DNA from 3 places in the Clostridium fessum genome. Region 1 is predicted to be linked to each of the others. Evidence: predicted binding sites of a transcription regulator. Region 1 holds the regulator's gene; each other region holds the start of a gene.
The links. The regulator Rex, encoded in region 1, represses fermentation and respiration genes when NADH is low (regulators of the CRP and FNR family bind a similar motif). The targets are predictions, from matches to a motif close to ATTGTTAANNNNTTAACAAT.
Positions count from the first base shown of each region.

Region 2: PG862_RS09650 ((2Fe-2S) ferredoxin domain-containing protein) is a predicted target of Rex. The motif match lies at 2,797-2,816, and genes of this name have one in related genera.
Region 3: PG862_RS10085 (acetyl-CoA C-acetyltransferase) is a predicted target of Rex. The motif match lies at 3,307-3,326, and genes of this name have one in related genera.

Region 1 covers NZ_JAQEQF010000012.1:87,752-94,705, forward strand. Annotated here, with positions in the region: gene alr (alanine racemase) at 31-1,236, opposite strand; gene PG862_RS13715 (NAD(P)H-hydrate dehydratase) at 1,259-2,779, opposite strand; gene acpS (holo-ACP synthase) at 2,770-3,138, opposite strand; gene PG862_RS13725 (redox-sensing transcriptional repressor Rex) at 3,135-3,830, opposite strand; gene PG862_RS13730 (ABC-F family ATP-binding cassette domain-containing protein) at 4,103-6,163, shown strand; gene PG862_RS13735 (N-acetylmuramoyl-L-alanine amidase family protein) at 6,254-6,954, opposite strand, start outside.
Region 2 covers NZ_JAQEQF010000006.1:177,340-184,293, forward strand. Annotated here, with positions in the region: gene rlmB (23S rRNA (guanosine(2251)-2'-O)-methyltransferase RlmB) at 1-428, shown strand, start outside; tRNA gene PG862_RS09620 (tRNA-Thr) at 663-735, shown strand; tRNA gene PG862_RS09625 (tRNA-Ala) at 839-911, shown strand; tRNA gene PG862_RS09630 (tRNA-Leu) at 1,192-1,271, shown strand; tRNA gene PG862_RS09635 (tRNA-Leu) at 1,283-1,366, shown strand; gene PG862_RS09640 (cyclic-di-AMP receptor) at 1,516-1,851, opposite strand; gene PG862_RS09645 (HAD family hydrolase) at 2,040-2,654, shown strand; gene PG862_RS09650 ((2Fe-2S) ferredoxin domain-containing protein) at 2,959-3,204, shown strand; gene PG862_RS09655 ([Fe-Fe] hydrogenase large subunit C-terminal domain-containing protein) at 3,242-4,957, shown strand; gene PG862_RS09660 (SpoIIE family protein phosphatase) at 4,958-6,142, shown strand; gene PG862_RS09665 (4Fe-4S dicluster domain-containing protein) at 6,158-6,954, shown strand, end outside.
Region 3 covers NZ_JAQEQF010000007.1:63,500-70,453, forward strand. Annotated here, with positions in the region: gene PG862_RS10075 (DUF5722 domain-containing protein) at 1-1,368, shown strand, start outside; gene PG862_RS10080 (butyryl-CoA:acetate CoA-transferase) at 1,589-2,932, opposite strand; gene PG862_RS10085 (acetyl-CoA C-acetyltransferase) at 3,438-4,619, shown strand; gene PG862_RS10090 (enoyl-CoA hydratase-related protein) at 4,721-5,497, shown strand; gene PG862_RS10095 (3-hydroxyacyl-CoA dehydrogenase NAD-binding domain-containing protein) at 5,538-6,374, shown strand; gene PG862_RS10100 (acyl-CoA dehydrogenase) at 6,505-6,954, shown strand, end outside.

The DNA of each region.
Region 1 (6,954 bases):
TCCTTTTTCTAAATGGTTCAAACACCGGCTTTACTCCATAAAATCCTCATACCGATCATCATTATAATCCTTTTTCCCGACGATCTTTCCACCTCTCACGTACACGCGCGGCACACGTTTTCCAAGCACGCATGGGATCTCATAGTGGAAACCGCCACTCCATTCCGCCAGCTCTTCCATCGAGATCTCGTCGTCCCCGTCGCGTCCGACCAGCGTTACCCGCGTGTCCTCAACAGCCTCCGGGATATCGGTCACATCGATCATGCACTGATCCATGCAGACGCGTCCCAGAATCGGTGCGCGGTGTCCATGAATCAGGACATAACCCTTTCCAGAGAGATTTCTCGGATAGCCATCGCCGTATCCGGCGCCAATCGTCGCGATCCGCATCGGACGGTCCGTCACAAAGGTTCCGCCGTAGCTGATCGGCGTGCCCGGCTCCACTTCCTTAACATAGGTAATAAAGCTGCGGATCTCCATCGCCGGGTAAATCTTCATGTTCCTCTCTACCTCATCCGACGGATACAGACCGTATACCGTGATACCGGCTCTCGCCGCATCCAGTCCCATCCGCGGCAGTTCCATGATCGCCGCGCTGTTCGCACAGTGGCACATCGGAATATGAACGCCTGCAGCTTCCAGACCTTCATGGAATTTCTGGTAGCGCTCATACTGTAAATGGGTAAATGCCTTATCCGCCTCGTCAGCACGCGCAAAATGTGTAAACATTCCCTCGATCTCAATGCCCGGAAGCTTTGCAATCCGCTCTATCTCTTTCAGGCTATTTTCATCCGGGTGAAATCCGATTCGTCCCATGCCGGTATCGAGCGCAATATGCATTTTTGCCGTCTTTCCCATCGAAACCGCAAGTTTTGAGAGCAGCTCTGCCTTATCTTCCTCAAAGATCGCTGGACGGATATCGTCCTCAATCAATTCCGCAAAATGCCGCGGGTGCGTGCTGCCAAGCACCAGAATCGGTTTGTCAATGCCGTGGCGGCGCAGGTTCTGTCCTTCCTCCAAGGTTGCCACCGCATAGCCCCAGACAAACGGCGCGATCGTCTTCGCCACCGGGACAGCCCCGTGACCGTAACCATCCGTCTTAACCACGCCGATCATCTTCGTTTTTGCCGGAAGATTTTCGCGCATCGCCTCCATATTTTTCACAATCGCATCCAGGTCAATCCGCGCATAAATCCGGGTATATGGTTCTTCTGCCATTGTATATGCTTTTTCCATCTTTTTGTCTTCCTTTTTATTTTCAATCTATCTTTTCAAGCAGACAGTCCGCGATATCTCTTGCCAGCACGGAATGCTCTCCCTTTTTACAGGCAGCTGCCGCCCCGGCTCTTCCGTGCAGGAACACACCGAGCGCCGCCGCTTCATCCTCTGAAAATCCCAGCGCCAGAAGCCCGGCAATCACACCGGTCAGCACATCGCCGGAACCGCCCTTTGCCATCGCGGCGCAGCCGCTGTCGCCGATATACACATTGCCATCGCGCCCCGCCGTCACCGTCACGGCATCCTTGAGCACGCAGGTCACGCCTTTTTCTTCGCCATACCGCACCGCTGACTCGACCAGATCCCGTTTCAGTTCCTCAATCGAACGTCCCGTCAGACGCGCCATCTCTCCCAGATGCGGAGTAACGATCACATTTTCCGTAAAATACCCGGACAAATGCGGATGCTGTGCGACAGCATTTAATCCATCCGCATCCACAATGATCGGCACATAGGCGGAAAGCAGCACGTTCTGCACCAGACTTGCGACATGGGCTTCCTTTCCCAGTCCCGGTCCCAGCACGATCGCGCTCGCCCAGCCGCACTCCTGTTCCACCAGGCTCTTAAAACCTGCCGGATCTGTCTGTGCCTGTTCCGGATCATACGGCGTCAGGATCGCCTCCGGAAGGAGATTTTGCAGAATCGGCACATTTGCCCGGACGGTCAGGATCTTCACAAGTCCTGCGCCCATCCGGTACGCAGCCAGGGCGCTCAAATACGCTGCGCCGCACATTCCCTCCGAACCGGCTGCGATCAGGATTTTTCCATACGTTCCCTTGTTGGCGTCTGCCCGCCGTTTCGGGATCTGGCTCCGATCCTCCGGATCATAGGCAAAATAGGTATGCCCTTCATATTTTGTATACGCCGGAAACCCGATGTCGGCAATCACAATCTCGCCGCACAGCTTCCGTCCCGGATAGAACACCATTCCCAGCTTCTCATAGCCGAAAGTAACGGTCAGATCCGCCTCAGCTGCCTCGCCAAGCGCCGCCCCTGTCTCTGAGCTGACGCCGGACGGAATATCAACCGCAACTACCGCCTTTGGCTCTTGCTCACGCATAAAACGGATCGCCTCGGCAAATTCACCGCCGACCTCTCTGGAAAGACCCACACCAAAGATCGCATCCACCATGATCTCCACATGCCCCGGCACATAATTTTCAAACGCCTCCACCGGGATCCCCAGATTCCGGTCAATCGCCACCTGACAGGTCATCTCCCCCGTCCAGTGCGCCTTGTCACCGACCGTGAGCACCGTCGGAAGCGCGCCGCGCAGAAAGAGAATCCTAGCCAGCGCCGCGCCGTCCGCACCGTTATTGCCCGTTCCGCAAAATACCAGAAGCCTCTGCCCTGAAAGCTTTCCATACCGTTTTTCTATCTCGTCTGCAACCGCCAGCGCCGCTCGCTCCATCAGTACCAGAGAGGGTATCCCCACTTTCCGGATTGCATATCCATCTATCTCTTTCATCTGTTTTCCTGTCACCAGACGTCTCATTTCCATTCCCCCTCTCCGACTGCGTAAGCGGATGCAAGACTGCCTGTATTCGTGATCGACACGTGAATCCGGGTGATTTTTAGGCTGTCCGCAAGTTTCTTTGCTCCCCCGTGAAGCCGCACCCACGGTTTTCCAAGCTCGTCCCGGAGCACTTCTATATCCAGCAGTCCAAAGCCCCGAAAGCCTGTTCCAAACACCTTCGAGACTGCCTCTTTTACCGCAAAATCGCCGGCGAGCCGGGACACCTTCCCCCCAGCCTGCCGACGCTCTTCTTCTGTATATACACGCACCAAAAAAGCCTCTTTTTCACAGGCTTTTTTGATTCGCTCTATCTCTATCAGATCCGTACCAATTCCGACGATCATTTTGTTTCTCCGGCACCAGCTGCCTCTTCCTGCTTTCTCTGCGCTTCTTCTCTCGCTTTCTGATCCTGCATGCTGCATACGCGGTAAGAAAGGCGCATCAGGCTCTCCGACAGATGGACATTTTCCACCACAACGTCATCTGGAACCTGTAAATCTGTATGGGCAAAATTCCAGATCGCCTTGATTCCGGCTTTGACAAGCCGATCCGCAATCTCCGGCGCTTTCGACTTCGGAATCGTCAGCGCTGCGATCTGCACTTCATTGTCCTTGATAAACTGCTCCAAATCTTCAATACCGCGGATCTCCACTCCACGGACTACCAGACCGACTAGACGCGGATTCACATCAAACATACCTTTGATTAAAAAACCACGCCGCTCAAAATTCGTATAATTCGCGATCGCCTGACCCAGATTTCCCGCACCGATAATAATTAGGTTATGCTGACGGTCAATTCCCAGAATCCGGGCAATCTCCGAATATAAATACTTTACATTATAACCATATCCCTGCTGACCAAATCCGCCGAAATTATTCAGATCCTGACGAATCTGGGACGCTGTCACCTTCATGCGGATACTCAAATCATTCGATGAGATTCTCTCTACTCCCTCCTCGAGCAATTCGCCCAAGTAACGATAGTATCTGGGTAGCCTAGAAATGACCGCTTTAGATATCTCTTTCTGTTCCACGGCTTTCTTCCACCTTTCTTTCCTCTAACGTTGTCCATATGGTTTACGCAAACCTTCGGACAATCTGATAAATTTATTATAGTCATATGATAAATAATTGTCAATTTTTTTATTTCATATGAGGGATTTTACATTGTATTTCGCAAAATTTTCTGACCAGAAACAGCCATTAACCGTTCTCATTCTTGCATTGCTTCTTTATTTATATTATAATTTGAGATTGACGGTATATTTTTAACCGAAATACATGGATACAACCACAGGAGGAATCTATGATTTTATCTTGCAGCAATATTTCAAAAGCATTCGGTACAGAGGAAATCCTCAAACACGTATCGTTTCATGTAGAAGATCACGAAAAAGCCGCCATCGTCGGCATCAACGGAGCCGGTAAATCGACTCTTTTAAAAATAATTGTCGGAGAACTCGCAGCAGACGAGGGCTCCGTGACCATCGCCAAGGGCAAAACCCTCGGTTACCTGGCACAGCACCAGGATCTGCACAGCCAGACCACCATTTATGACTCTCTTCTGGAGGTCAAACGTCCGATTCTGGAAATGGAACAGCAGATCCGCACGCTGGAACTCCAGATGAAGCACACCGAGGGCGAAAAGCTCGAGACGATGCTCAACACTTACAGCCGCTTAAACCATGAATTTGAACTTTTAAACGGCTACGCATGGCAGAGTGAAATCACCGGTGTCTTAAAGGGACTCGGCTTTGTCGAGGAAGAATTTTCCAAACCGGTTTCCGAACTTTCAGGCGGTCAGAAAACGCGCGTCTCCCTCGGTAAGCTCCTGCTCTCCAAACCGGATATCATCCTTTTGGACGAGCCGACCAACCACCTCGACATGGAATCCATCGCGTGGCTGGAAACCTATCTGATGAACTACGCCGGGACGGTCATCATCGTCGCCCACGACCGCTATTTTCTGGACCGCGTCGTGACCAAGATCGTCGAGCTGGACGGCGGCATCGCCACCTCTTTCCAGGGCAATTACACCGCCTACAGCGAGAAAAAAGCGATCATCCGCGCCGGTGTGCTCAAGGCTTACTTAAACCAGCAGCAGGAGATCCGCCATCAGGAGGAGGTTATCACCAAACTCAAATCCTTTAACCGTGAGAAATCCATCAAGCGCGCCGAGAGCCGTGAAAAAATGCTTTCCAAGATGGATCTTCTGGAAAAACCGACCGAAATCAACGACGCGATGCACATTACTCTGGAACCGTGCGTCACCAGCGGAAATGACGTTCTCTCCGTCCGTGAGCTTGCCAAGAGTTTCGACGGCATGACACTCTTCACGGATCTGAACTTTGAGATAAAACGCGGCGAGCGCATCGCCATCATCGGCAACAATGGGACCGGCAAGACCACAATCCTCAAGATGATCAACGGTCTTCTGACCCCGGACAACGGCGAGATCCGGTTAGGTTCCAAGGTGCATATCGGTTACTACGATCAGGAACACCAGGTTCTGCACATGGACAAGACGCTCTTTGACGAGCTGCAGGACACCTACCCGGATATGAACAACACGCAGATCCGAAATGTGCTGGCGGCATTTCTCTTCACCGGCGACGATGTCTTTAAGCGCATCCGTGATCTGAGCGGCGGCGAACGCGGGCGTGTTTCCCTGGCGAAGCTGATGCTCTCGGAGGCGAACTTCCTGATCCTCGATGAGCCGACCAACCATCTGGATATCGCCTCGAAGGAGATTCTGGAAAACGCGCTGGTTCATTACACCGGAACCGTTCTCTACGTCTCCCATGACCGATATTTCATCAACAAAACTGCGACCCGGATTCTCGATCTGACGATGGGAACACTGATTAATTATATTGGAAACTACGATTATTATCTGGAAAAGAAGGCGACGCAGGAGAAAGCCTATCTGGCTTCCGCCGCACAGGCAGCCAACCGCTCTGCAAAATCTTCCGGAGCCAGAAACACAGGGACTTCCAGCCATCTGACCGCTGCGGCAGGCGCAAATCCGACTGCTCTTTCTGGAAATGGCACTGGTACCTCTGCTGCTTCGTCCGCTTCTGCCGTGACCGCTGCAGTTCAGTCGGCAGCCAGCGCTTCCTCCGGCAAATTGGACTGGAAACAACAGAAGGAAGAACAGACGCGGCTTCGTAAGAAACAGAATGAATTGAAACGCGTCGAGGAAGAAATCCACACCCTTGAAACCCGCGATCAGGAGATCGATGCGCTTCTCTGCGATGAGACTGTCTTTTCCGATGTTCCGCGTTTGATGAAACTGAATAAAGAGAAGGAAGAACTGAATGCAAAGTTAGAGGGATTGTATGAGAAGTGGGAGGAATTGGCAGAGTAGTGGTTACTGTTCACGCATACGTGCCCAGTAACGGAATTTGCCGCGGCTTTGCATTTACATACGGCAAATTCCTGCTGCCACCACGTTTTCTTACGGCACTTCCGATGCCGGACCACTCTTAGCCTTTAAAGATTCATCCCCAGCCGGTCCGGCTCCATTTCCGGCAAATTCCGGATCAGAGTTCATCTCGACCCGTTCGGCTTCGTCTGGTTTTTGTCCTTCCTGCCAGAATCCTAACTTTACGACATATTTGTATAATTCCGGACTGTTTTTTCGGATGTCAGCTCGGACATCTTCGTCACAGCAGGCGGCGAAAAAGCTGCCGAACTGCATCTCCGACTTATCGTCAAAGTAGGATGGAAGCGGCTGCACCAGTCCACTGCCAGCCAGATATCGCTCGAAATCCGTCAGGGCACGTGAGGTTTCTTCGTCGCTTAGTTCCGACGCAGCGAACTCGCCGAATGCCATCGCAAGCCCCTGCGGTTTAGAAAATTTGATTTTCTTGTAATGCACATCTGTATCATAATTGACAAAATAGATACCCTGCTCTGTTTTCGGCGCTGAGAAGTATGCCTTGTCTGTGTAGTACATCAGCTCCCAGCCTGATTCTGCAAATCGTTTGATCCACTCTCTTGGCACGCCTGCCAGTTCTTTCGTAATCTGTTCTTTTTCACTGTCCGACGGACGCCGTTTTCCCATCAAACGCACATCATGCGTCCGGTCGCGCAGTCCATTTGCATCGTAGTAGTTGAGTTCCACGTACTGATCCGCCGCCATCTGACCATTGTCAA
Region 2 (6,954 bases), on a different contig from region 1:
GCATTGAGGATCCGCATAATCTGGGTGCGATCATCCGTACTGCCAATCTGGCAGGCGCACATGGCGTGATCATCCCGAAACGCCGCGCAGTGGGACTGACATCGACGGTTGCTAAGACCTCGGCGGGAGCGCTGAATTATACGCCGGTGGCGAAGGTAACCAATATTTCAGCCACGATCGAGGAGCTGAAAGAGAGAGGACTCTGGTTTGTTTGCGCCGATATGGGCGGAGAGAGCATGTACCGCCTCGACTTAAAAGGACCGATCGGTCTGGTGATTGGCAATGAGGGCGAAGGTGTCAGCCGTCTGGTGCGGGAAAAATGTGATTTCATCGCATCGATCCCGATGAAGGGAGATATCGACTCCCTGAACGCATCGGTGGCAGCTGGTGTGCTGGCATATGAGATTGTGCGTCAGAGAATGATGTAGGGTAAGTGAAAGGTATCGGGCAACCGATTCCGCTACTCCCCTCCCCGTTGGAATCATATAAAAATATGAAAAGATAGGAAATGAGAATCGGATGTCTGCGAATGAAAACGGAGGCATCCGATGAAAAAAACGGGAAATTTAAAAAAATAAAAAAAATTCAAAAAAACCGTTGACAAAACGATTGTATCATGATAAACTAATCGAGGCTTAGAGATGAGCCGAAAACAAAAAGATGCTGCTGTAGCACAGTCGGTAGTGCGTCGCATTGGTAGTGCGGAGGTCACGGGTCCGATTCCCGTCAGCAGCTCTGCTAGAAAAGAACGGAAGCCTTTGATTTACAAGGGTTTCCGTTTTTTTTATTCTCTACTTGCAATTCATTCCAGTTGTGCTATAATGATAACAGTTTGGACGGGGACATAGCTCAGCTGGGAGAGCGTTGCGTTCGCAACGCAAAGGTCGCGGGTTCGAATCCCGTTGTCTCCATGATAGAGAAAGCTTAGAAAATGAGGATTTTTCCTTTGTTTTTTAGGCTTTCTTGTTTTTTTTGGAAAGTTTAAAACGAAACAAAGGAGCCGGCTTTAGGAATATGTTTTCAGGAAAAGTATTATACGAAATAACACACGGACTTTCAGAATGGATGAATTTGCCGCACATTTTTTTCTAAAAGAACTTTCAAAAAAATTCAAAAAAATAAAAAAAGCTCTTCCATTTTGAACTACCCTATGTTATAATAAATTCACTTGTGAGTCAGAAAGACAAGCAAGCGGGCATGGCGGAATTGGCAGACGCGCCAGATTTAGGTTCTGGTACGAGAGTGTGCAGGTTCAAGTCCTGTTGCCCGCACTAGAAATTACGCAGAAGTGGCGGAATTGGCAGACGCGCACGGTTCAGGTCCGTGTGATGGCAACATCATGAGGGTTCAAGTCCCTTCTTCTGCATGATTAGCTGCAGAACCTGAGTGCAGCGTGGAACTCCCAGAGATGATTTCTCCGGGAGTTTTTCTTTTTCTATAAAAGGAATCAAAAAGGGGCAGACGCGCAAGCGAAAGCCCCTTTTGTAATTCGGATTTGTAATATAAATCAAAAAATTAGAATTTCTGAAATTCTTCTACATTTATTACAAATACGGTTGCTCCGCCGACTTTCATGTTCATCGGAACGGTCATATTGACGGTCGGGCAGCAGTTTCCGGCCATGGTCGGCGGCGTGTATACAAGCTGCTCGCGGGCACCGGACATTTTTTTGATGATGGAGATGGCGTCCTCGACGCGTTCATCTTCGACACCGAGCATCAGGGTTGTACTTTTCTTTTTCAGAAAGCCGCCCATCGTGGAAAGCTTGGTGACAAAGAAGGAGTGCTGGTTTAATTCATATACTAAATCATCGGCGTCCTCACTGCCAATGATTGCGATAATCATTTTCATAAGCGGTACCTCCTGAAAAATTTTCTATTATTGTACCATTAATTTATGAAAATGGAAATAAAAAAATGAGAAATTTATGTTAAAATATAAATGATTATGATTGCTTGCAGGTGAGAATTTTTTGGACTGAAAATTCCATCTGCCGCAGGAATGGTGGCAGATTTGCGGGATGAGAGAAAGGCAGAAGTATGATTCGAAATATAGTATTTGATATGGGAATGGTTTTACTGGAGTATGATCCGGTCAAGGTGTGCTGGGAGTACACAGATAATCCGGAGGATGTGGAGTGGATGCGCCGCGAATTGTTTGATTCGAAGGAGTGGTCGCTTTTAGACGAGGGAACGCTGACGGATGCACAGGCGCTGGAGCGGGTGCAGAAACGCCTGCCAAATGAACATTTGCGCTGGCTGGCGAAGGAAAGTCTGGAACACTGGCATGAGTACAACATCTGGGCAAAGCCGGGGATGGGAGAGCTGGTGAAGGAACTGAAAGAAAAGGGCTGCGGCATCTACCTCTGCTCGAATTGTTCCGTGCGCCTGCGTGTGTTCGAGTATGAGATTCCGGGCATTGAATATTTTGATGGCACGCTTGTCTCAGCGGAGGAGAAGCTGGCGAAGCCGAATCCGGCGATCTATGAGAGATTGTTTGAAAAATTTCATCTCAAAGCGGAAGAATGCTTTTTCATCGATGACCGTCAGGATAACATCGATAGCGCGAAGGGCTGCGGCATGGATGGTTACTGTTTTGCGGACGGGAATGTGGAGAGGCTGCGGGCGTACATGGAGGAGATGGAAATATTATAGAAAAGCAGTGCAAGGTGGCCGATAAAAAGATTATTTTCCTAAAAAACACCGGGAGAGTCATAAGCTGATGAAAAGAAAGTGAAAAGGTTTTGGAATCAGGCACTTATGGTCTAAAAAAAATACAAAATCAGCAAGAAATTTGATTGATAATAATATCACAATATGAGATAATGAAGAAGAATGGGGAAAGATGCATTTTTAGTAAATTCCCCTGGAAGATGCATGTGAACAGGCAGTTTTTTGACCGGGAATCTCCGGTGAAAGGCTGCGTCTGTTTTATAACGGATAGTGAGGAGGTCATTATATGAGAGTATCGATTTGTATCGGAAGTGCCTGTCATCTGAAAGGATCCCGTGAGGTAATCCAGAAGCTGCAGAAGCTGGTTTCAGAGAATCATCTGGACAGTGAGGTAGATTTAAATGGAGATTTCTGCAGCGGCAACTGCCGTAAAGGTGTCTGTGTGACGATAGACGGAGAACTGTATTCCGTAAAACCGGAGACAACCGAAGAATTTTTCCAGAAGGAGATTCTGGGACGCCTGAACGCGTAATCGTTTACATATAACGGCAAAAAGAGAGGGAGAGTCTATGCCGATTATTGATTTTAAGGCGACGATGTGTAAGCATTGTTATAAATGTGTGCGGGGCTGCGAAGTGAAATCAATCATGATCCGGGATGGTCATGCATATATCATGCCAAATCGCTGTATTCTCTGTGGGCAGTGCCTTTTGAACTGCCCACAGTCGGCAAAACGTGTTCCGAGCGAACTTTCCAAGGTCAAAAAGCTGATTGAGAGCGGCGCACCGGTCATTGCATCGCTGTCGTCTTCCTATATGGGGGTTCTGCCGTATAAAAAGCGGGGGCAGGTCAAGTCAGCATTAAAAAAGCTGGGATTTACGAATGTTTGTGATGCGGCGGAGGGCGCCGCGCTGGCGACGGAAGAGTATGTCCGTTTATTAGAGCAGGGCGAGATGAAAAATATCATCACAACTGCCTGTCCGAGTATCGTGAACCTGATTGAGATTCATTATCCGGAACTCATCAAATATCTGGCACCGGTGCTGATTCCGTCGGGGATCCATACGCGCATGCTGTATGCGGAGTTTGGCGAGGCGGCGAAGGTAGTCGTGATCGGACCGTGTATCGCGGAAAAAGAGAAAAACAGGGTTGTGAAGCCGGATGCAGTCCTCACATTTGAGGATTTAAAACAGTGGCTGTCAGAGGAACAGATCGAGATCGAAGCATGTGAGGAAGAACCGTTCGAGGATCGTGAACCGGGCGCGAACCTGCGTTATCCGGTCAGCGGCGGACTGCTCACGGCGGTGACGGCGACCCAGAAGAAACCGGACAAATATCGCAAGTTCTACGTCAGCGGCGTGAAGGACTGCCTGGATGTCTGTGAGGCGATGAAAACCGGCGAGGTGGCTGGCTGTTTCATCGAGATGAATGCCTGTCATGGAGGCTGTGTCAATGGACCATCCACGGCGACCTCAGTGTCGAGTTTTAAAGTTAAGCTGGATCTGGAAGCGATGCTTCCGAAGGAACCGGCAGATCTATCCCTGATGCATGAGGCGGCGCGCCAGGTGGAGGTTCACCGGACGTTTGCGGATCGTTCCCAGAAGGAGCCGATTCCGACCGAGGAAGAGATCCGGGAGATCTTGAAAAAGACGGGCAAGACGACACCAGAGCAGGAATTAAACTGCGGTGCGTGCGGTTATCCGACCTGCCGGGAGAAGGCGATCGCCGTTTTCCAGAAAAAGGCGGAGGTCGATATGTGTATTCCGTACCTGCATGACCGGGCTCAGTCGCTGTCTCATCTGGTGATGGATACGTCCCCGAACCTGATCATGATCATCGACGATGATATGCGGATCCGGGAGTGCTCTGTGGCAGCAGAAATGTATTTCGGCGTCAAACCGGAGGCGATCAAGGGAAAACCGCTGGAGGACTTTATCAACGCCGAGGATGTCCGCGAGGTATTCCGGACGCACACAAGCGTCCACAGCCGGAAGGTGATCTATCCGGATCGGAATCTTGTGACGCTTCAAAACATTGCGTATATCGATGACGGCAATTTTGTCATTGCCACGATCATTGATGTGACGCGCGAGGAAAAACAGGCAAAACAGGAATATGCCAAGAAAAAGGCGACCATTGATCTGGCACAGAATGTCATTTACAAACAGATGATGGTTGCACAGAATATTGCCGGACTCCTGGGTGAGACGACGGCGGAGACGAAGACAACCCTGATGAAGCTTTGTTCCCTGATTGACGATGAGAGCGAAAGTGAGGTCCGATAAATGGGAGTAACCGTAGATGTCACGTTTAAAAGTCTGAATAAGTATTCAGAGATCCTGTGCGGCGATACGGTAGAGTGCCTGAAAACGGAAGATTCGGACGTTATCATTCTGGCGGATGGCATGGGAAGCGGCGTCAAGGCGAATATTCTTTCGACGCTTACGGCAAAGATTCTGGGTACGATGTTTTTAAATGGAGCCACGCTGGAGGAATGTGTGGAGACGATTGTGCAGACGCTTCCGATCTGTCAGACGAGACAGGTGGCGTATGCGACGTTCTCGATTCTCCAGATTTTCAACAACGGCGAGGTATATTTAGTTGAATATGATAACCCGCGATGCATTTTTTTGCGCTGTGGTCATGTGGTGGAGCTGCAGAAATACAAGCGTCTCGTCAAGGACAAGGAGATCAGCGAGTGCCGGTTCCAGGTTCAGAAGGGTGATGCGCTGGTACTTGTCAGCGACGGCGTGACGCACGCGGGAGTCGGAAAGAGCGGCAAATATAAATTTGGCTGGCCGTGGGAGTCGGTGGCAGAGTTTGTTTCGGAACAATGCCTGACCTCTCTTTCGTCGGCACGTATGGCGGCGGCACTCTGTGCGGAATGCAGCCAGATTTACGAGGGAAAACCGGGCGATGATACGACGGTTGTGGTAGCTCGGATCATTGACCGGAAACCGGTCAACCTGATGACGGGACCGCCGCTCGACCGCAACGACGATGAGACGATCACGGCGGATTTTATGAAAGATGAGTCGGCAAAGCACATTGTATCGGGCGGAACCAGCGCGACGATCCTGTCGCGGGAGCTGGGACGACCGCTGCGGGTATCAATGGATTACAGCGACCCGGATATTCCGCCGATCGCTTTTATGGAAGGCATCGATCTGGTGACGGAGGGAGTCCTGACGCTGCGGAAAGCGATCGAACTTCTGAAACGCTATCTGATCGAATGCGATTTAAGTTCTGAGTTTTTCAGCGAGTTGGACAAGAAAAATGGTGCGTCCATGATCGCGAAGATTTTGATAGAAGACTGCACGGAATTACATATGTTTGTGGGAACGGCGGCGAACAGCGCCTACCAGAATCCAGGGCTGGCGTTTGATCTGGGAATCCGCCAGAACCTGGTCAAACAGCTAAAAGAAGCAGTCGAAGGTATGGGAAAGAAAGTTACGGTAACGTATTATTAATAAGGAGGATAAAACATGGTAACGAATGACGCGACAATTCTGCGCATCAAACATGAGATACTTTATGAGGTAGCAAAGCTTGCCTGGAATGATCAGTTAGAGGACGGAAGAGACGATATTCCGTACAAAATCAGCCCTGGTCCGCAGGCACAGTACCGCTGCTGTGTATACAAGGAGAGAGAGATTGTCCGCCAGAGAATCCGTCTGGCAGAAGGTAAATGTCCGTCTGACCGCAATACAAACAACGTCGTACAGGTTATCAATGCAGCCTGTGAGGAGTGCCCGATTGCGTCCTACACAGTCACCGATAACTGCCGTAAATGTATGGGTAAAGCCTGCCAGAACTCCTGTCCGTTTGGAGCGATCAGCATGGGAAATACCAAGGCGCACATCGACCCGGATAAATGCCGCGAGTGCGGAAAGTGTTCCCAGGCATGCCCATACAATGCGATTGCCCATCTGGAGCGCCCGTGTAAGAAGGTCTGCCCAGTGGATGCGATTACCTACGATGAGTATGGTGTATGTGTGATCGATGAGAAAAAATGTATCCAGTGTGGCGCCTGCATCCATTCCTGCCCGTTCGGTGCGATCGGTTCCAAGACCTTCATGGTCGATGTGATCCGCCTGATCAACGCAGGCAAAAAGGTCGTAGCGATGCTGGCACCGGCGACCGAAGGCCAGTTTGGACCGGACATCACGTTTGCAAGCTGGAAAACAGCTTTAAAGAAGATTGGATTTGCAGATATGATCGAGGTTGGTCTGGGCGGCGATATGACCGCGGCAGCCGAGGCAGAAGAGTGGGCGGAAGCTTA
Region 3 (6,954 bases), on a different contig from region 1:
GCCCAGGACTGCCTTTACAGCCGGTTTGTTCCGGCAGTGTTTGACGGAACTACATTTACGGCAGTTGGCGCGGCACATTATATCACAAATCCGGAGGTGGTTGCATCCAATCAGGATGCGTTTAAGACGCCGCTGACGAAAAAGGGCTTGAATATCCAGTTAAATATGCTCAACGATGCATTTACACTGGGTGTCAAACATGTGGCGGTCAATATCGCATTTTCCCAGTTTTTAGGAAGTGGCATTGATTATGAGTACGATGGAAAAACGTATCATTTTAATAAGTCGGTGGTTGAAAATTATGACAAGGTGATCAGTGCATATATCGGAAAAGATATATCTGTGACGGCGATCGTTTTAAATGACTGGAATGACGCGCACCCGGAACTGGTTCATGCGGGAACTGCGAAATCTTCGAGCGCCAATTATTATATGTTTAACACGAAGACACAGGAAGGATTTGAGACAACGCGTGCGATCTTCGCGTTTTTGGCGGATCGTTACAGCGGCAAGAATCATAATTCAAATTATGCGAAGATTTCCAACTGGATTCTGGGCAATGAGATCAACAACCAGATTTGGAACTACATGGGACCGGCAGATTTGAATACATATGTATCCACGTATCAGCAGGCATTCCGCACGTTCTACACGGCGATCAAGAGCACAAGTGCGAATGACCGGGTTTATTTTTCACTTGATTTCTGGTGGGGAGCTCCGTATGAGAACCTGAACGATCAGGTGCATTATACGGGCAAAGGCATTGTTGATACGTTTAACGCCTTGGCAGTAACGGAAGGCCAGATGGACTGGGGCATTGCCTACCATCCGTATCCGTACCCGATGACGGAACCGGAATTCTGGGATGATCCGGCAACGGGGCTGGTAACCGAGAGTGCAGATTCACCGATTGTCAACTTTGCAAACCTGCATGTACTGACCGATTATCTGAATCAGGATTCGATGAAGACAGCATCTGGCGAGGTGCGCCATGTCATTCTGACAGAGGAAGGATTTACTGCACAGAGTCTGACGCGCGGCGATGTGTCGGATATCCAGGCGGCGGCATTTGCATATTCTTACTATATCGTGGACAGTAACCCGTATATCGACGCGTACATTCTGAGTCGTCAGGTCGATGCGCCGTCAGAGGTAAGGGCAGGCTTAAGCTTCGGTCTGTGGTCCTGTGATATGAATCAGGGCAATGAGATTGTAGCGGTAAAGGATCGAAAGCTCTGGAGAGTTTTCCACGACATTGATCAGAAGAGATACACGCTGGAAACTTCGAATTTTGCAAAATCAATCATCGGAATTAATAAGTGGTCGGATGTGATTCCGAACTTCCGGTGGAAGTCTCTGGAACAGTAGCGGATGGTAGACAGAGACTTGTAGAACAAAAACTATAAGAAAAAAAGTATAAATAAAAAAGTGCCTTTCTTCTCGAAGAAAATTTCTTGAGAGGAAAAGCACTTTTTTTAGAAAATAAACGTATCTGATGTATCGGAGAACCGGGAGTCTCAGATACCATAGATGGTTTGCTGGAGTTTGTCTCCGAATTCTGCCGATTTTATCAGATCTTGAGTTCTTATCAGATCTTATTGCTCTGTCTCCAGATATGCATCTTCTCAGCTTCCTTAATCAGCTGATCGCGGAACTGCGGATGTGCAACGGAGATGATAGCTTCGCATTTCTGCCAGGTTGCAAGACCCTTTAAGTTTACTTTACCGTACTCAGTTACCAGGTAGTGCAGGTTTGCACGTGTATCGGTTACGATGGAACCCTGATTTAAGGTCGGGAGAATACGGGACTGCAGCTCGCCAGCCTTGTTCTTGAAGGTGGAGGAGCAGCAGATGAAGCTCTTTCCGCCCTTGGACAGGTAAGCGCCCAGAACGAAGTCAAGCTGTCCGCCTGCACCGCTGATGTGCTTGATTCCTGCGGACTCTGCATTTACCTGACCGAAGAGGTCGAGGTCAACCGCGTTGTTGATGGACATGAAGTTGTCCAGGGCTGCGATGGTGCGGACGTCGTTGGTGTAATCAACCGGAGCACTCATGCAGGCCGGGTTGTTGTTTAAGTAGTCATACAGTTTCTTGGTACCAGCGCCGAATGCGTATACCTGACGGCCTTTGTCCAGTGCTTTGTGAGCGCCTGTGATCTTGCCGGCTGCGGCAATATCAACGAATGCGTCAACGTACATCTCGGTGTGAACACCCAGATCCTTTAAGTCAGATTTCGCAATCAGGGAACCAACTGCGTTCGGCATACCGCCGATACCTAACTGTAAGCAGGCACCATCCGGGATCTCGTCTACGATCAGTTTTGCAACTGCTTCATCGACATCAGTCGCCGCTGCGCCGCCTCCCATCTCTGCGATGGTCGGGTTGCTGCCCTCTACGATCATGTCTACGTTGGAGATATGAACACCGTTCTCAAATCCGCCGAGGCAGACCGGCATATTTTCATTGACCTCTACGATGACAACCTTGGAAGTCTCGCAGCAGGCTGCCATATGGGAAGCATTTGGTCCGAAGTTGAAATAACCGTGCTCGTCCATCGGAGCGACCTGAAATACAGCTACATCCGGTTTGGTTGCGGACTCACGATAGTATCTCGGAAGCTCGGAATAACGGATCGGAGCATAGAAGCTGAATCCCTGTGCGATTGCCTTTCTCTCGATACCGCTCATGTGCCAGGAGTTCCAGGTCATATGAGCTGCCGGGTTTTCGATCTTGAAGATCTCCGGTACCCACATCAGGATACCGCCGCGGAAGTTTACATTCTCCAGTTCCGGAAGACGTTTTGCGATAGCAGCATCGACTGCTACCGGAGTGCCGGTGGTCCAGCCATAGTCAACCCAGTCGCCAGATTTAACGACGGAAGCAGCTTTTTCAGCGGAAACCAGCTTTTCTGCATACAGTTTCTTGTAATCCATATTTATTCACCTTGTCCTTTTTAATAATATGAAGAAGTCCGTACAAATGCGTGATTCGGACATCCCCCGTTGTTTATCAGTGTATCATCTCCACTACCCCTTGTCAACGAAAGAGGCGGAGGACAAAATAGGGGAAAATGACGACATATTCATATTTATGAATTACAGATATAAGCATATGTAAATGGAAGAGAAATGAGTTTGTCTATTAATTCACAAACAAAATACCGTGTTGGTTATAATGCCAGAGAAGACCACTTTTATTGAGAAAACGGAAGAAAAAAATTGTGCATTCCGCCTAAAGGAGATCAAAACGATGTAGAAATAAGTGGATTGTACGCGGAAAAATGAGAATCTTAAATCTTTATAAATCCATTGATAATTATTTGACAGGAGCCGCGCGGGGTGTTAAGATACAAATACACTATCATATTTATCACTATTTTACTATTTACTGCAGTTGTGTTATTTACGTGGTGGATCATTTTCAAGGAGGATTTTTTCAATGTCTAAGAAAGTCGTAATTGCAAGTGCATGCCGTACCGCAGTAGGTTCCATGGGTGGCCAGCTCAGTACTGTTCCAGCAGCTGAGATGGGTGCCGTAGTTATCAAGGAGGCTCTGAAGAGAGCAGGCGTTGCTCCGGAGCAGGTTGATCACGTATACATGGGATGTGTTATCCAGGCTGGCCTTGGTCAGAACGTAGCACGTCAGATGTCTCTGAAAGCTGGTCTTCCGGTAGAAGTTCCGGCAGTTACCCTGAACGTGGTTTGCGGTTCTGGTCTGAATGCTGTAAACGCAGCAGCAGATATGATCCTTGCAGGCGATGCTGACATCGTAGTAGCTGGTGGTGCAGAGAACATGTCCGCAGCTCCGTATGCTCTGATGAAGGCTCGTTACGGATACCGTATGAACAATGCGACCATGATCGACACCATGGTAAATGACGCTCTGTGGGATGCATTCAACGATTACCACATGGGTATCACCGCTGAGAACATCTGCGATCAGTGGGGTATCACAAGAGAAGAACTCGATGAGTTTGCAGCAGCTAGCCAGCAGAAGGCTTGCGCAGCTATCGAGGCTGGACGTTTCAAAGACGAGATCGTTCCGATCGAAGTTAAGAAGAAAAAAGAGACTGTTATCGTAGATACCGATGAGGGTCCGCGTCCGGGTTCCACTGTAGAGGTTCTTGGCAAGCTTCGTCCGGCATTCAAGAAAGACGGACGTGTAACAGCTGGTAACGCTTCCTCCATCAACGATGGTGCAGCAGCTGTAGTTGTTATGAGCGAAGAGAAAGCAAAAGAACTGGGTATCAAACCGATGGCTACATGGGTAGCAGGCGCTCTGGGCGGTGTAGATCCGAGCATCATGGGTATTGGACCGGTTGCAGCTACCAAGAAAGTTCTGAAGAAGACAGGCTGGAAGGTAGAAGACTTCGACCTGATCGAGGCAAACGAGGCATTCGCAGCTCAGTCTATCGCTGTAGCTCGTGACCTTGGCTTCAACAAAGACATCCTGAACGTAAACGGCGGTGCAATCGCTATCGGACATCCGGTAGGAGCATCTGGCTGCCGTATCCTGACAACTCTGTTATACGAGATGCAGAAACGTGACGCTAAGAAGGGTCTGGCTACTCTGTGTATCGGTGGCGGCATGGGCTGCGCAACGATCGTTGAGAGAGACTAATTTCTGACGCAGAACCGGAGTCGTCGGGGCTTATCCCCGGCGCTCCGGCTGTTTCTGGTTTTACGTATTTCAATTCAAGAGCTTTTTAGGAGGAACTGGAAGTGGGATTTGTAGACTATGAGGTAGACGGACACGTCGCAGTCATAACTATTAATCGTCCGAAGGCACTGAACGCGTTAAACGAGGATGTGCTGAAGGATATTGAAGCTGCATTTGATGCAGTAGACCTTTCCGAAATTCGTGCAATTATCCTGACCGGCGCAGGAGAGAAATCTTTCGTAGCCGGTGCTGACATCGCTGCTATGAGCGTGATGACCAAGGAGCAGGGCGAGCACTTCGGTAAATTCGGCAACGATATTTTCCGCAAGATCGAAACTTTCCCGGTTCCGGTTATCGCGGCAGTAAACGGTTTCGCACTCGGCGGCGGCAACGAGCTTGCCATGAGCTGTGATATCCGTATCTGCTCGGACAATGCATTATTCGGACAGCCTGAAGTAGGTCTTGGTATTACACCAGGCTTCGGCGGTACACAGAGACTCGCACGTCTCATCGGACCGGGCAAGGCAAAAGAGATGGTATTTGCGTCCCGCAACATCAAAGCGGACGAGGCATACCGTGTCGGACTTGTAAATGCTGTTTATACACAGGAAGAGCTGATGCCGGCTGCGAAGAAGCTGGCAGGCGCTATCGCAAAGATGGCTCCGATCGCTGTCAGAAACAGCAAGAAGGCGATGAACGACGGACTTCAGACTGATATGGATCAGGCTATCGTGATCGAGGAAAAACTGTTTGGCGGATGCTTCGAGACAGAAGATCAGAAGAACGGTATGCAGGCATTCCTTGAGAAACGGAAAGTGGAGCAGTTTAACAATAGATAGTTAGTTAAATTATAGTTGTATAATTTCAGGAGGATTTGTCATGAAAGTTGGTATTATTGGTGCAGGAACCATGGGTTCCGGAATCGCTCAGGCATTTGCCCAGGTAGATGGATATGAAGTATGCCTGTGTGATATTAACGAAGAGTTTGCTTCCAACGGCAAACTGAAAATTTCCAAGAACTTTGAGAAGAGAGTAGCAAAAGGAAAGATGGCAAAAGAGGATGCAGACAAGATCCTTGCCAGAATCCATACCGGCGTTAAGACTATCTGCAGCGACTGCGATCTCGTAGTTGAGGCAGCAATCGAGAACATGGAGATCAAAAAACAGACCTTTAAAGAGCTGGGCGCTATCTGCAAGGCAGACTGCGTATTCGCTACCAACACCTCTTCTCTGTCCATTACTGAGATCGGTGCAGGTCTTGACCGCCCGGTTATCGGTATGCACTTCTTCAACCCGGCTCCGGTTATGAAGCTGGTTGAGGTTATCGCAGGCTTAAACACTCCGGTAGAGATTGTTGACAAAGTTAAGACGATCTCTGAAGAGATCGGCAAGATCCCGGTACAGGTAGAAGAGGGCGCTGGTTTCGTAGTAAACCGTATCCTCATCCCGATGATCAACGAAGCTATCGGTATCTACGCTGAGGGCGAGGCTTCTGTAGAGGGTATCGATACCGCTATGAAGCTGGGTGCTAACCATCCGATGGGACCGCTTGAACTGGGCGACCTGGTAGGTCTGGACGTTGTTCTGGCTATCATGGAAGTACTTCAGTCTGAGACTGGTGACCCGAAGTACCGTCCGCAGCCGCTTCTTAGAAAGATGGTTCGCGGCGGCAAGCTTGGCCGTAAGTCTGGCGAAGGCTTCTACAAGTACAACTAATATGTACATAAGTCTGGCTTCTTGACCAGATGAAAACATAATAGAGTACCAGATTTTTAAGAACCGCAACGGGGCGGCGCTTAAAGCCGCCTCTTAAGCGTATATAAGAAAATGATGGAGGAATAGACACATGGATTTTACATTAAGTAAAGAGCATGAAATGGCGAGAAAGTTATTCCATGACTTCGCCGAGAACGAAGTAAAACCTTTGGCACAGGAAGTTGACGAGACAGAGCACTTCCCGGAGGAAACCGTTAAAAAGATGCAGAAGCTTGGCTTCATGGGCATCCCGGTTCCGAAGGAGTATGGCGGACAGGGCTGTGATCCGTTAACATACGCTATGTGCGTTGAGGAGCTTTCCAAAGTTTGTGGTACTACCGGCGTTATCGTATCTGCACACACATCTCTGTGCTGCGATCCGATCCAGACTTTCGGTACTGAAGAGCAGAAACAGAAATACCTGGTTCCGCTTGCTAAGGGCGAGAAGCTTGGTGCTTTCGGTCTTACTGAGCCGGGTGCTGGTACAGATGCTCAGGGTCAGCAGACCAAGGCTGTATTAGACGGCGACGAGTGGGTATTA